DNA from 2 places in the Streptococcus hongkongensis genome. Region 2 is predicted to be linked to the other one. Evidence: predicted binding sites of a transcription regulator. Region 2 holds the regulator's gene; the other holds the start of a gene.
The links. The regulator HrcA, encoded in region 2, represses chaperone genes, less so after heat shock. The targets are predictions, from matches to a motif close to TTAGCACTCNNNNNNNNNGAGTGCTAA.

Region 1 (6,378 bases), on a different contig from region 2:
TAAGTCAAAAAAGTCTGCATAGAATCAGGAACGAGTTTTCCAAATAAATAATCGTTAACCCAATCAGTTCCTAAAGTACCAATTGTTTGAATGGATAAATAATAAACAATAAACATAATAACAGCAAAAATTGGTAAGGCTAAAAAACGATTGGTAATCAGATTATCAATCTTATCGGATAATTTCAGTTCAAAATTATCTTTTTTGATTTGAGCCATTTGACAAACGGTATCAATATAGGCATATCTTTGATTAATAACAATCGATTCCGCATCTTCCATAAAGATTTTTTCTGTGATTGCTGAAATAGATTCGATTTCTTTAACAATAGTTGATGGTAAATTGAGATGAGCTTGAACTAACGGATCTCTTTCAAATAATTTTATGAGATAATGGCGTCTACTCACTCCTAAATCATAGTCAGATAACAGTTGATTTATCTGACTTAAGGCCGCTTCAAGCCGATCGTCATAGATTGGATATGGTGATGGAGAGCCATTAGTAACAATTTTTTGAATCTGTTTTATAAATGAATCAATTCCTTTATTTTTCAAGGCACTAATGGATACTACCGGTACCCCAAGTTGATAACTAAGCTTGTTACTATTAATCTGGTGCCCATTTTTTTCCACCACATCAATCATATTCAATGCAAGTAAACATGGAACCCCAAGCTCTAGGAGTTGGGTTGTTAGATAAAGATTTCTTTCAAGGTTTGAAGCATCCAAGACATCAATAATGACTTGTGATTGACCACTCAGTAAGTAATCTCTTGCCACCTTTTCCTCTGAGGTATAAGGCGATAAAGAGTACACACCTGGTAAATCTTGAATTTCAATAGCCTTATCAAGTTTAAGCAAACCACTTTTTCGATCAACAGTGACACCTGGCCAATTTCCAACTTTTTGGTTACTACCAGTTAATAAATTAAATAAACTTGTTTTTCCACTATTGGGATTACCAATTAATGTAACTTTCCTCATAATTCCTCTTACATACCTATCTTCGATTGACACTAATTAATTGTGCTTCTGATTTTCTCAGTGTTAGTTCGAATCCCCTTATTGAGATTTCAATTGGATCTCCTAGAGGCGCAACCTTTATTAGTTTAACTTGTGTGCCTTTTGTTAAGCCCATATCCATTAAATGTCGCTTAGTTTCTTTAGCAGTATAAATAGTCTCGATATATGCCACTTCACCTACAAAAAGGTCTGTCAATGGAATAGCATTTTGAGAATCTGGTAATACTTCAACGACAATATTTTCTAAAATACTTTTATCAAATGCTAGACGTTGGCCAGCTAAAATAAGAATTGCACTTACTTTTGTTTTTGAAATTAACATGACTTGTCTATCAGGTAACATTCCCAAATGAGATAAGTATCTTTGAAAAGAGTCTGGAAGATTAATAGATGTTATGATGTACTTTTTTCCGATTTCGGCTTGCAATATATTCAAAATAATCTCCTTTTATACCTTCCAATTATAACATAGGATAATAAAAATGTATTCCTTCTCAAGAATATTATTAAAAATAGGTTAAAAAAATAAACCGGCTTCAACCGGCTTATCCTACAAGACTTTACTAAGGAAATCTTTTGTTCTTTCTTCTTTTGGATTATCAAAGAGGTCAGTTGGACTGCCTTCTTCAACAACAAGACCTCCATCCATAAAAATGACACGATCTGCAACTTCTTTTGCAAAGCCCATTTCATGAGTTACAATTGCCATCGTCATTCCAGATAAAGCAAGGTCCTTCATTACAGTGAGGACTTCCCCAACCATTTCTGGATCAAGAGCAGAGGTTGGTTCATCAAACAAGAGCATATCCGGATTCATCGCTAAACTTCTTGCAATTGCAATCCTTTGCTGTTGGCCACCTGAAAGGGAAGCCGGATAGGCATTAGCCTTATCAACCAGACCAACCTTTTCCAAAAGAATTTGTCCATTTTGTTTAGCATCACTTTTACTAATGCCTTTTGTTTTAATTGGTGAGATTGTAATATTTTCCATAACGGTCATATTAGGAAAGAGATTAAACTGTTGAAAAACCATTCCCATTTTTTCACGCATTTTGAAAATATCATTTTTCTTATCAGTAATGTCGACACCTTCAAAGGTAATTTTCCCCTGACTTGGAACTTCTAATAAATTCATCGTTCTCAACAAGGTTGATTTCCCTGAACCAGATGGTCCGATGATTACAAGAACTTCTCCTTTTTCGATACTCAAGTCAATTCCTTTGAGAACATGATTATTCTCAAAGGATTTATGTAACCCTTCGATTGTTAATAGCGTTTGATTCATAAACTCTTAGCTCCCTGTCCCATTTTTTTCTCTAGTAATTGTAGTAACTGTGACATGACAGTTGTCACCATTAAGTAATAAAATGCAGCAAATAATAATGGCGTAATTGGTAGATAGGTAGCAGTAACAACAGATTGCGCACCATTCCATAATTCCATAACACCAATTGTTTGCAAGAGGGCACTGTCTTTAATAATAGTAATAAATTCATTGCCCAGAGCTGGTAAAATATTTTTAAAAGCTTGAGGTAAGATAACATAACGCATAGCATTTTTAGGACGAATCCCTAAAGAATAGGCAGCTTCTAACTGGCCTGCTGGAACAGCTTCAATTCCCGCTCTGACAATTTCTGATATATAGGCGCCGCTATTCAATGAAATAATAATTACCCCAGGTAGGAGGCGTGAAAAATCAAGATTTAAAACGCCAAATTCAATGACCGGCATCTGATTAAAATGCATCCAAGCAAAGGCAATCATTATTTGAACAACCATAGGTGTGCCACGAAAGATCCAGACATAAAAGTTAGCGAGCAATCTCAATGGTGGAAAAGAACTTCTTTTTAAAAAAGTAATAAAAACACCTAGTATAGTACCAAAAAATACGACTGAAATTGAAATTAAAATTGTGACGAGGACGCCATAATTAAAGTAGCCCCAATAGTGTGGCAGAAAAGAAAAATTCATATTTATACTCCAAAGTTCCTAAATAATAAAAAACAATGAAATAATTATAACACTTGCTGTATAATAATACAATACAAAAATAAAAAACCTGCTAATGCAAGTTTTCCACTACAAAACTATTGAAGTCATTAATATAATAAATCGTAAATTTCCATTGCAATTAAATCAATGCTATCAAATGAATATGATTCACGTGCATCAACATCACGTAATGTAAAAACTGGTCCAGTTTCAAGATCGTTAGCAAATGATACTTCTGCTACAACTACACCATCACGTTCAAAATTTCTTTTTAAATTGCCACCGTCATTAACCATTAATTCAAGGCGGTTGATGATTCTCACTAAATGTGATTCCATTTCAATTCTCCTATTTCTAAGTTTTCCATATTATTTTAACACAAATTACCCTAAACAAACACTAAAAGAGATAATTTTCTCAATCTTTTCAGTCATACTATTCAGGATCTTTCTTTTATCCTATTAAAAACAGTAAATCATGCATTTATCACTCCTAATAATAGAGTGCTAAAACAAGGAACTTTTTACTTGATTTCCTCTAAGAGGGTGCTATAATATGGTTATAAAGTTTGACCTTGTTTGACTATAAGTCAATCACGTTAATAGAAATGCAATGGAGGTATTCTATGCTCTGTCAAAATTGTCAATTAAATGAAGCTTCAATCCATTTATATACTAATGTCAATGGGAAACAAAAACAAATTGATTTGTGTCAAAATTGTTACCAAATCATGAAAACTGATGCTAATAATTCCATTTTAGGTGGTATTGGTGCTCGAAATGAGTCAAAACAGGATCCAGTCAATCCATTTTTTGATGATTTCTTTGGAGATCTCAATAACTTTAGATCTTTTGGAGATCTTCCAAATACCCCTCCAACACAAGCCGGAGGTAATGGTGGGAACAATGGAAAAATCCCTAACCAACAGTCTTCTCGCCACCAAGCGTCACAGACAAATCAGCAAGCTAAAGGCTTACTTGAAGAATTTGGTATTAATGTGACTGACATTGCTCGTAAAGGTGGCATAGACCCTGTAATTGGACGCGATGAAGAAATCACACGCGTTATTGAAATTCTAAATCGACGAACTAAAAATAACCCCGTCCTAATCGGAGAACCTGGTGTTGGGAAAACGGCTGTCGTCGAAGGGTTAGCCCAAAAAATTGTTGATAGTGATGTTCCCTATAAACTCCAGGGGAAACAAGTCATCCGCTTAGATGTGGTCAGTCTTGTTCAAGGAACAGGCATCCGTGGCCAGTTTGAAGAACGCATGCAAAAATTGATGGAAGAAATCAGAAATCGACAAGATGTCATTTTATTTATTGATGAGATTCATGAAATTGTCGGTGCCGGGAATGCTGGTGACGGGAATATGGATGCTGGAAATATTTTAAAACCAGCCTTAGCTCGTGGCGAGTTACAACTTGTTGGGGCAACAACTCTAAATGAATACCGTATCATTGAAAAAGATGCCGCCCTTGAACGGAGAATGCAACCTGTCAAAGTTGAAGAGCCATCTGTTGAAGAAACAATAACTATTCTAAAAGGTATTCAAGGTAAATATGAAGATTACCATCATGTGAAATATACTGATGATGCCATTAGTGCAGCAGCAACATTATCTAATCGTTATATTCAAGATCGTTTTTTACCAGATAAAGCCATTGATCTATTGGACGAGGCTGGTTCAAAATTGAATTTGACTTTAACCTTCGTTGATCCAAAAGAGATTGATCAGCGTCTCGTCGAAGCTGAAAACTTAAAAGCGCAAGCTACTCGTGATGAAGACTATGAACGCGCAGCTTATTTCCGTGATCAAATCATTAAATATAAAGACTTACAAAAACAAAAAGTTGAACAAGAAGATACGCCGATCATCACCGAAAAAACAATTGAGAGTATCCTTGAAGAAAAAACGAGTATTCCTGTTGGCGAGTTAAAAGAAAAAGAACAATCGCAATTGATTCACCTAGCAGATGACCTTAAATCTCATGTCATTGGGCAAGACGATGCCGTTGATAAGATTGCAAAAGCTATTCGTCGTAATCGCGTTGGTCTCGGCTCACCAAATCGTCCTATTGGTTCTTTCCTATTTGTAGGGCCAACTGGGGTCGGCAAAACTGAATTATCGAAACAATTAGCTATCGAACTCTTTGGTAGTGCTGATAACATGATTCGTTTTGACATGTCAGAGTATATGGAAAAACATGCGGTTTCTAAATTAGTCGGTGCCCCTCCTGGTTATGTTGGCTATGATGAGGCTGGGCAATTGACTGAAAAAGTCCGTCGTAACCCTTATTCTCTGATTTTACTGGATGAAATTGAAAAAGCGCATCCTGATGTGATGCACATGTTCCTTCAAGTATTAGATGATGGTCGTTTGACGGATGGGCAGGGCCGAACAGTAAGCTTTAAAGATACTATTATTATTATGACCTCAAATGCTGGAACTAGTACAAATGAAGCATCGGTTGGTTTTGGGGCTGCCCGCGAAGGCCGAACTTCTTCTGTTCTGGGACAATTATCACATTTCTTCAATCCTGAATTTATGAACCGATTTGACGGTATTATTGAATTCCAAACATTAAACAAAGATAACCTCTTACATATTGTTGATTTAATGTTAGCTGATGTCAATGACAGACTCAATCAAAATGGCCTACATTTAGATGTGACTGGTAAGGTTAAAGAGAAGCTTGTCGACCTTGGTTATAATCCCAAAATGGGTGCTCGACCTTTACGTCGCACTATTCAAGATTACATTGAAGATGCCATTACTGACTTTTACCTAGAAAATCCAAGTGAAAAAGAACTAAAAGCAATGATGACAAGCAATGGTAATATTATTATAAAATCTGCTAAAAAAACAAGTCCTATTGTGAAAGAAGATTCAAAAGCTAATTAAAAAGAAAAGTTGATATTAGGGAGCCCCTTTTATCAACTTTTTTGCTAGTTATCTTATTATGTAAATGTTCAAACAAATAAAAAAAAATGAAGCGCTATCCTTTTTTTTTTAGTATAATATAAGCAAGGAGGGAACCCTTATGACAGTTCCAAAATTCGGTGAAAAGATTGATGGAAAAGAGTACATCTCTCGCTATGGCGTTTATGCAGTGATTCCAAATCATACTCAAACAGAAATTGTATTAGTTCAAGCCCCTAACGGCTCATGGTTTCTACCTGGTGGTGAAATTGAAAAAGGTGAAGATCATTCCTCTGCCCTCGAGAGAGAATTGATTGAAGAGCTAGGTTACTCTGCTCAAATTGGCTATTATTATGGACAAGCGGATGAATATTTTTATTCTCGACATAGAGATACCTACTACTATAATCCCGCTTATCTTTACGAAGTGACAGCTTATAC
Region 2 (6,378 bases):
TCCGACTCCGGCTGTTGGTGACTCTGTGGCGCGCGTGCTCGAAGAGATGGGTCTTGAAATGGTAGGGACTCATGGGACAACTGCTGCGCTAGCCCTCTTAAATGACGCTGTGAAAAAAGGTGGCGTAATGGCCTGCAACCAAGTTGGAGGACTGTCAGGTGCCTTCATACCAGTCTCAGAGGATGAGGGGATGATTGCGGCTGTTCAGAATGGATCTCTGAACCTAGAAAAATTAGAAGCCATGACGGCGATTTGTTCAGTAGGTCTGGATATGATTGCTATTCCTGACGATACCCCATATGAAACCATTGCTGCCATGATTGCTGATGAAGCAGCTATTGGTGTCATTAATCAAAAAACAACAGCAGTTAGGATTATTCCAAAAGGTAAAGTTGGCCAAATGATTGAATTTGGTGGCTTACTTGGAACTGCACCAGTCATATCAGTCAATAAAAACTCATCAGCAGACTTTATTGCGCGTGGTGGACAAATCCCTGCGCCAATCCATAGCTTTAAGAATTAAGAAGAAACACTTGCTTTTTAGCAGGTGTTTTTGTCAGCCTCTTGGTTTTTAATGCCCATCGATTAATTGTCTAAGATTGGCTGAAAGCCTATTTAATGCTATAATATTAAAGAGAATCTGGAGGTTACTATGACAAAGACAAGATTATATATTGCGCGTCACGGGAAAACAATGTTTAATACAATAGGTCGTGCCCAAGGTTGGAGTGATACACCCTTAACTAAAAAAGGTGAAGAGGGCATCAGAGAATTAGGATTAGGTTTAAAGGATGCCGCAATCCCTTTTCAAGCAGCATTTTCAAGTGACTCTGGCAGAACCATGCAAACCATGGAAATTGTTTTACGTGAGTCAGAAAATGAGTTCCTACCTTATACTAGAGATAAACGAATCCGTGAATGGTGCTTTGGTAGTTTAGATGGCGCCTATGACTCGGAGTTATTTTTAGGTGTCCTTCCTAGAACAAAAGCCTTTGAAGGTAAAGAAAATATGTCAGAAGTTCCTTATTCTGAATTGGCACAAAGTATTGTTGAAGTAGATACTGCTAATTGGGCAGAGCCTTGGGAAATATTGCGTAAACGGATTTATGATGGTTTTGAAGCTATCGCTTTATCTATTCAAAATAGTGGTGGAGGTAATGCCATTGTTGTGAGTCACGGAATGACTATTGGGACTTTCATGTGGTTAATTGATCCAAGTCGTAAAAAACAATACATTGATAATGGAAGTATTACAGTAGTTGACTTCGAAGATGGTAAATTCACTATTGAAACCGTTGGTGATATGTCCTACCGTCTACGTGGTCGCCAAATGATTGAAGAAGAATGTCATGAAAAATAGAAAAATTATTATTTTTTTAGGAAAAGTTTTGGTTGTTTTCGTCTTTTTCTTTGGACTTTATGTGCTTATCCGAGAGGATAATCCAAGTCAGACAGTCAGGCAAGATAAAGTTAATTTAACCAAGGATAAAAAACATACAACAACCAAAAAGAAAATTACTGGGCTACCTAAGGTATCAACAAAAGATTGGGAACTCATTTTGGTAAATAGAGATCATCCTACACAAGAATTGAATCCAACTTTAGCTGACTTAAATGGGATCCAACTAGATGCTCGTATTGTTGACGCTGCAGCAGGATTTTTAGCAGCTGCGCAAGCCATTGACCCCGAAGAACATCTCATCTCGGGTTACCGTAGTGTAGAGACGCAAGCCCAACTGTTTCAGTCTTATATTGATCAGGAAAAGGCCAATAATCCTAGTTTGACGGATGCTGAAGCTGAAAAATTAGTTCAAACCTATTCCCAACCAGCAGGGGCTAGTGAACATGTGACTGGCTTAGCGATGGACATGGGAACCTCTAACTACTTGAATCAGAGCCATGTTGAAACGGTCAAACAAATTGTTGCACTAGCTGCTGATTATGGTTTTGTCTTACGATTCCCTGAAGACAAGGAAAAGATTACTGGAGTTGGGTATGAAGATTGGCACTATCGTTATGTGGGAAAAGCTTCCGCTAAGTACATGTCTGAGCATAAGCTGACGCTAGAAGAATATATTGCCTTACTAAAGGAGAATCAATGAGATCGCGATTAACATTAAATACATTTTTACTCCTGTTATTTTTCTTTGTTTTTGCAATCGTCACACCCTTGTTGTTACATGCTAAAACACCAAATGCTAGTCAGCTAGTCACTGTTCCTTATTCTGAAAAAGGTTTTATTGATGACATTGCAAAGAGGGTGAAACCTTATGCGAAAATATACGGCATTAGACCCTCTATTGTGATTGGTCAAATTGTAATAGATAGTCAAAATGGGCAAAGTATTTTGGCGGCCAAGTATCATAATTTATTTTCCATGCTTGCAAAACCGGGTGATAACTATGTTATTTTAGAGTCAACAAAGCCTATCTTAACTAATCCAAATAATACAAGATTAAAATTTAGCTCTTATCCAAATTGGGAAGCCTCTATTGCTGATTATTTTGCTTGTCTTCGACAAGGTACAATTTGGGATAAACAATTGTATCATCAGTTAGCTACGCAAGAAGGCTATAAGGCACCAGCAGAGTCACTAGGGAAATATATCTATTCTTATGATAAAAATTATCCGACAAAGCTTATAAAAGTCATTGAAGATAAGAATTTAACGCAATATGATTAAGTCATTAGCACTCTAAAAAAAGAGTGCTAATTTTTTATGCTTTTCTCTTGACAAGGTTCTTTTTAGGAGTATAATGGAAATATAAGTTAGCAGTCTAACTGGTAGAGTGCTAAAGTAAAAAGGGGGAGTGTTAATGATAACAGAACGTCAAAATGACATTTTAAATTTAATTGTTGACCTCTTTACTCAAACACATGAACCTGTTGGGTCTAAGGCTCTCCAAGCCAGTATCGAATCAAGTAGTGCAACTATTCGAAACGAGATGGCTAAACTGGAAAAAATGGGGCTACTTGAAAAAGCTCATACTTCTAGCGGACGCATGCCAAGTCCAGCCGGCTTTAAATATTTTGTAGAGCATTCTTTGAGTCTTGATAGCATTGATGAACGTGATGTTTATCAAATGGTTAAAGCTTTTGATTTCGAAGCTTTCAATTTAGAGGATATCTTAAAAAAAGCCAGTCAAGTTTTAGCTGATATTACAGGTTACAGCGTAGCCATTCTTGATGTTGAGCCAGCAAGGCAAAAGTTGACGGGCTTTGATATCGTTCAACTATCGACGCATGATGCTTTGGCTGTTTTAAACTTAGATGATTCAAAGCCCTTGACTGTTCAATTTGCCATTCCTAAAAATTTCTTGGCACGTGATTTGTTCAAACTCAAAGAGATTGTGGATGAAAGGTTGACAGGTAGGGAATTGTTGGATGTTCACTACAAGTTAAGGACAGAGATTCCTCAAGTTCTACAGAAATATTTCGCGATTACGGATAATGTTTCAGACTTGTTTGATTATATTTTCAGTAGTCTTTTTCGGGAAACTATTTTTGTTTCAGGAAAGGTCAATGCTTTAGAATACGCAGGGATTGAAACTTATCAATTTTTAGATAGTGAGCAAGCTTTGGCACTGTCAATTAGGCAAGGGATGGCGGAAAATGAAATGGCAACGGTTCAAGTTGCTGATAGTTGTGAGCCGGCCTTATCTGATTTAAGTTTACTAACTTACAAATTCTTAATTCCTTATAGAGGGTTTGGCTTACTGAGTTTGATTGGTCCAATTGACATGAATTATCGACGCAATGTTAGCTTAATCAATGTCGTTGGTCGTATCTTAGCCATGAAGTTGCGAGATTACTATCGTTATCTCAATAGTAACCACTATGAAGTAAATGAATTTTAATAGAAAAATGAAAAGAGGTATGTGACTTGTCGAAACACAAAAATGATGATGTCAAACAAGAAGAAATCAATGAAGACTTAGATCAAGTGACTGAGGAAGTTGTTGCATCTGATGAGTCAGTTGAAGATGTTGCAGAAGAAAAAGTTCCTGAAAAAAGCGAGCTTGACTTAGCTATGGAACGGTCTGAAGAATTTGAGAATAAGTATCTTCGTGCACATGCTGAAATGCAAAATATCCAACGCCGTGCTACTGAAGAGCGTCAAACGATTCAACGATATCGTTCACAGGATTTAGCTAAAAAAATCTTGCCAAGTTTAGATAACTTAGAACGTGCTTTAGCTGTTGAAGGCTTAACAGATGATGTTAAAAAAGGTTTAGAAATGGTTCAAGAAAGTTTACTTCAAGCTCTTAAAGAAGAGGGGATTGAAGAAGTTGCTGTTGAAACATTTGATCACAACCTACATATGGCTATTCAAACGATGCCAGCTGATGATGAACACCCAGCTGATTCAATTGCACAAGTCTTCCAAAAAGGCTACAAACTTCATGAACGCTTGTTAAGACCGGCCATGGTAGTGGTTTACAACTAACTAGGATACAAAGGGCGTTAGAAATCTGTATGAAAATAGGAAATCGGTAGACAATTCTGAATTTCGAAACGATTTATCTTTTTCACTAAGATTTTAGCCCGTGTTCAACTAAATTAAATCTAAATTATTATTTCGACCGCCAAGTCGTTAAACTAGACTCTAAATAAATTAATAAACGAACTTTAAAATTTGAAAGGAATTGAACGTGTTCAATCGTTGATGTCAAAAGCTTCGCTTTTCTTATCTCCAGATTGAAATAGTCCACTGGACTATTTCAACGTTCTTGGTATCTTATATTATGTCTAAAATTATTGGTATTGACTTAGGTACAACTAACTCAGCTGTAGCAGTTCTCGAAGGAACGGAATCAAAAATTATTGCTAACCCAGAAGGAAATCGTACAACTCCTTCAGTAGTATCATTCAAAAATGGTGAAATCATCGTTGGTGATGCTGCAAAACGTCAAGCAGTAACTAACCCAGAAACAGTAATCTCTATTAAATCTAAAATGGGTACTTCTGAAAAAGTTTCTGCTAATGGTAAAGAATACACTCCACAAGAAATTTCAGCAATGATTCTTCAATACCTTAAAGGTTATGCTGAAGACTATCTTGGTGAAAAGGTAGAAAAAGCCGTTATCACTGTACCTGCTTACTTTAACGATGCCCAACGTCAAGCAACTAAAGATGCTGGGAAAATTGCTGGTTTAGAAGTTGAACGTATTGTCAATGAACCTACAGCAGCAGCTTTAGCTTATGGTATGGATAAAACTGATAAAGAAGAAAAAATCTTGGTATTTGACCTTGGTGGGGGTACGTTTGACGTATCAATTCTTGAATTAGGTGATGGTGTCTTTGATGTACTTGCTACTGCAGGTGATAACAAACTTGGTGGGGATGACTTTGACCAAAAAATTATTGATTTCTTAGTTGAAGAATTCAAAAAAGAAAATGGCATTGATTTGTCACAAGATAAAATGGCATTGCAACGTTTGAAAGATGCTGCTGAAAAAGCTAAAAAAGATCTTTCAGGTGTTACTCAAACACAAATCAGCTTACCGTTTATTACTGCTGGCAGCGCTGGCCCACTTCACTTAGAAATGAGCCTATCTCGTGCGAAGTTTGATGATCTTACTCGTGACTTAGTAGAACGTACTAAAACACCAGTTCGTCGCGCATTGTCAGATGCAGGTCTTTCATTATCAGAAATTGATGAAGTTATCTTAGTTGGTGGATCGACTCGTATCCCAGCTGTTGTTGAAGCTGTTAAATCTGAAACTGGTAAAGAACCAAATAAATCAGTTAACCCAGATGAAGTTGTAGCAATGGGTGCTGCAATTCAAGGTGGTGTTATCACTGGTGATGTTAAAGATGTTGTTCTTTTAGACGTAACGCCATTATCACTTGGTATTGAGACTATGGGTGGTGTATTCACTAAATTAATCGACCGTAATACAACAATCCCTACATCAAAATCACAAGTTTTCTCAACAGCAGCAGATAATCAACCAGCTGTTGATATCCATGTGCTTCAGGGTGAACGCCCAATGGCAGCAGATAACAAAACTCTTGGTCGTTTCCAATTGACTGATATTCCAGCTGCACCTCGTGGAATCCCTCAAATTGAAGTAACTTTTGATATTGACAAAAATGGTATTGTTTCTGTTAAAGCTAAAGACCTTGGTACTCAAAAAGAACAACATATCGTTATTAAATCAAATGATGGTTTAAGTGAAGATGAAATCGATCGTATGATGAAAGATGCAGAAGCAAATGCAGAAGCAGATGCAAAACGTAAAGAAGAAGTTGACCTTAAGAACGAAGTTGACCAAGCTATCTTCGCAACTGAAAAAACAATTAAAGAAACAGAAGGCAAAGGCTTCGATACAGAACATGATGCTGCTCAATCAGCACTTGATGACTTAAAGGCTG

Region 1: the regulator HrcA is predicted to act here: its motif matches at 3,498-3,524, upstream of ACVRZD_RS03395 (ATP-dependent Clp protease ATP-binding subunit).

What each region holds. Positions count from the first base shown of each region.
Region 1 covers NZ_JBRUGD010000004.1:53,434-59,811, forward strand. Annotated here, with positions in the region: gene feoB (ferrous iron transport protein B) at 1-983, opposite strand, end outside; gene ACVRZD_RS03375 (ferrous iron transport protein A) at 1,000-1,458, opposite strand; gene ACVRZD_RS03380 (amino acid ABC transporter ATP-binding protein) at 1,573-2,307, opposite strand; gene ACVRZD_RS03385 (amino acid ABC transporter permease) at 2,304-2,993, opposite strand; gene ACVRZD_RS03390 (DUF1797 family protein) at 3,122-3,352, opposite strand; gene ACVRZD_RS03395 (ATP-dependent Clp protease ATP-binding subunit) at 3,640-5,919, shown strand; gene ACVRZD_RS03400 (NUDIX hydrolase) at 6,059-6,378, shown strand, end outside.
Region 2 covers NZ_JBRUGD010000005.1:135,312-141,689, forward strand. Annotated here, with positions in the region: gene ACVRZD_RS04560 (PFL family protein) at 1-523, shown strand, start outside; gene ACVRZD_RS04565 (histidine phosphatase family protein) at 653-1,360, shown strand; gene ACVRZD_RS04570 (M15 family metallopeptidase) at 1,350-2,102, shown strand; gene ACVRZD_RS04575 (glucosaminidase domain-containing protein) at 2,099-2,683, shown strand; gene hrcA (heat-inducible transcriptional repressor HrcA) at 2,817-3,857, shown strand; gene grpE (nucleotide exchange factor GrpE) at 3,884-4,447, shown strand; gene dnaK (molecular chaperone DnaK) at 4,746-6,378, shown strand, end outside.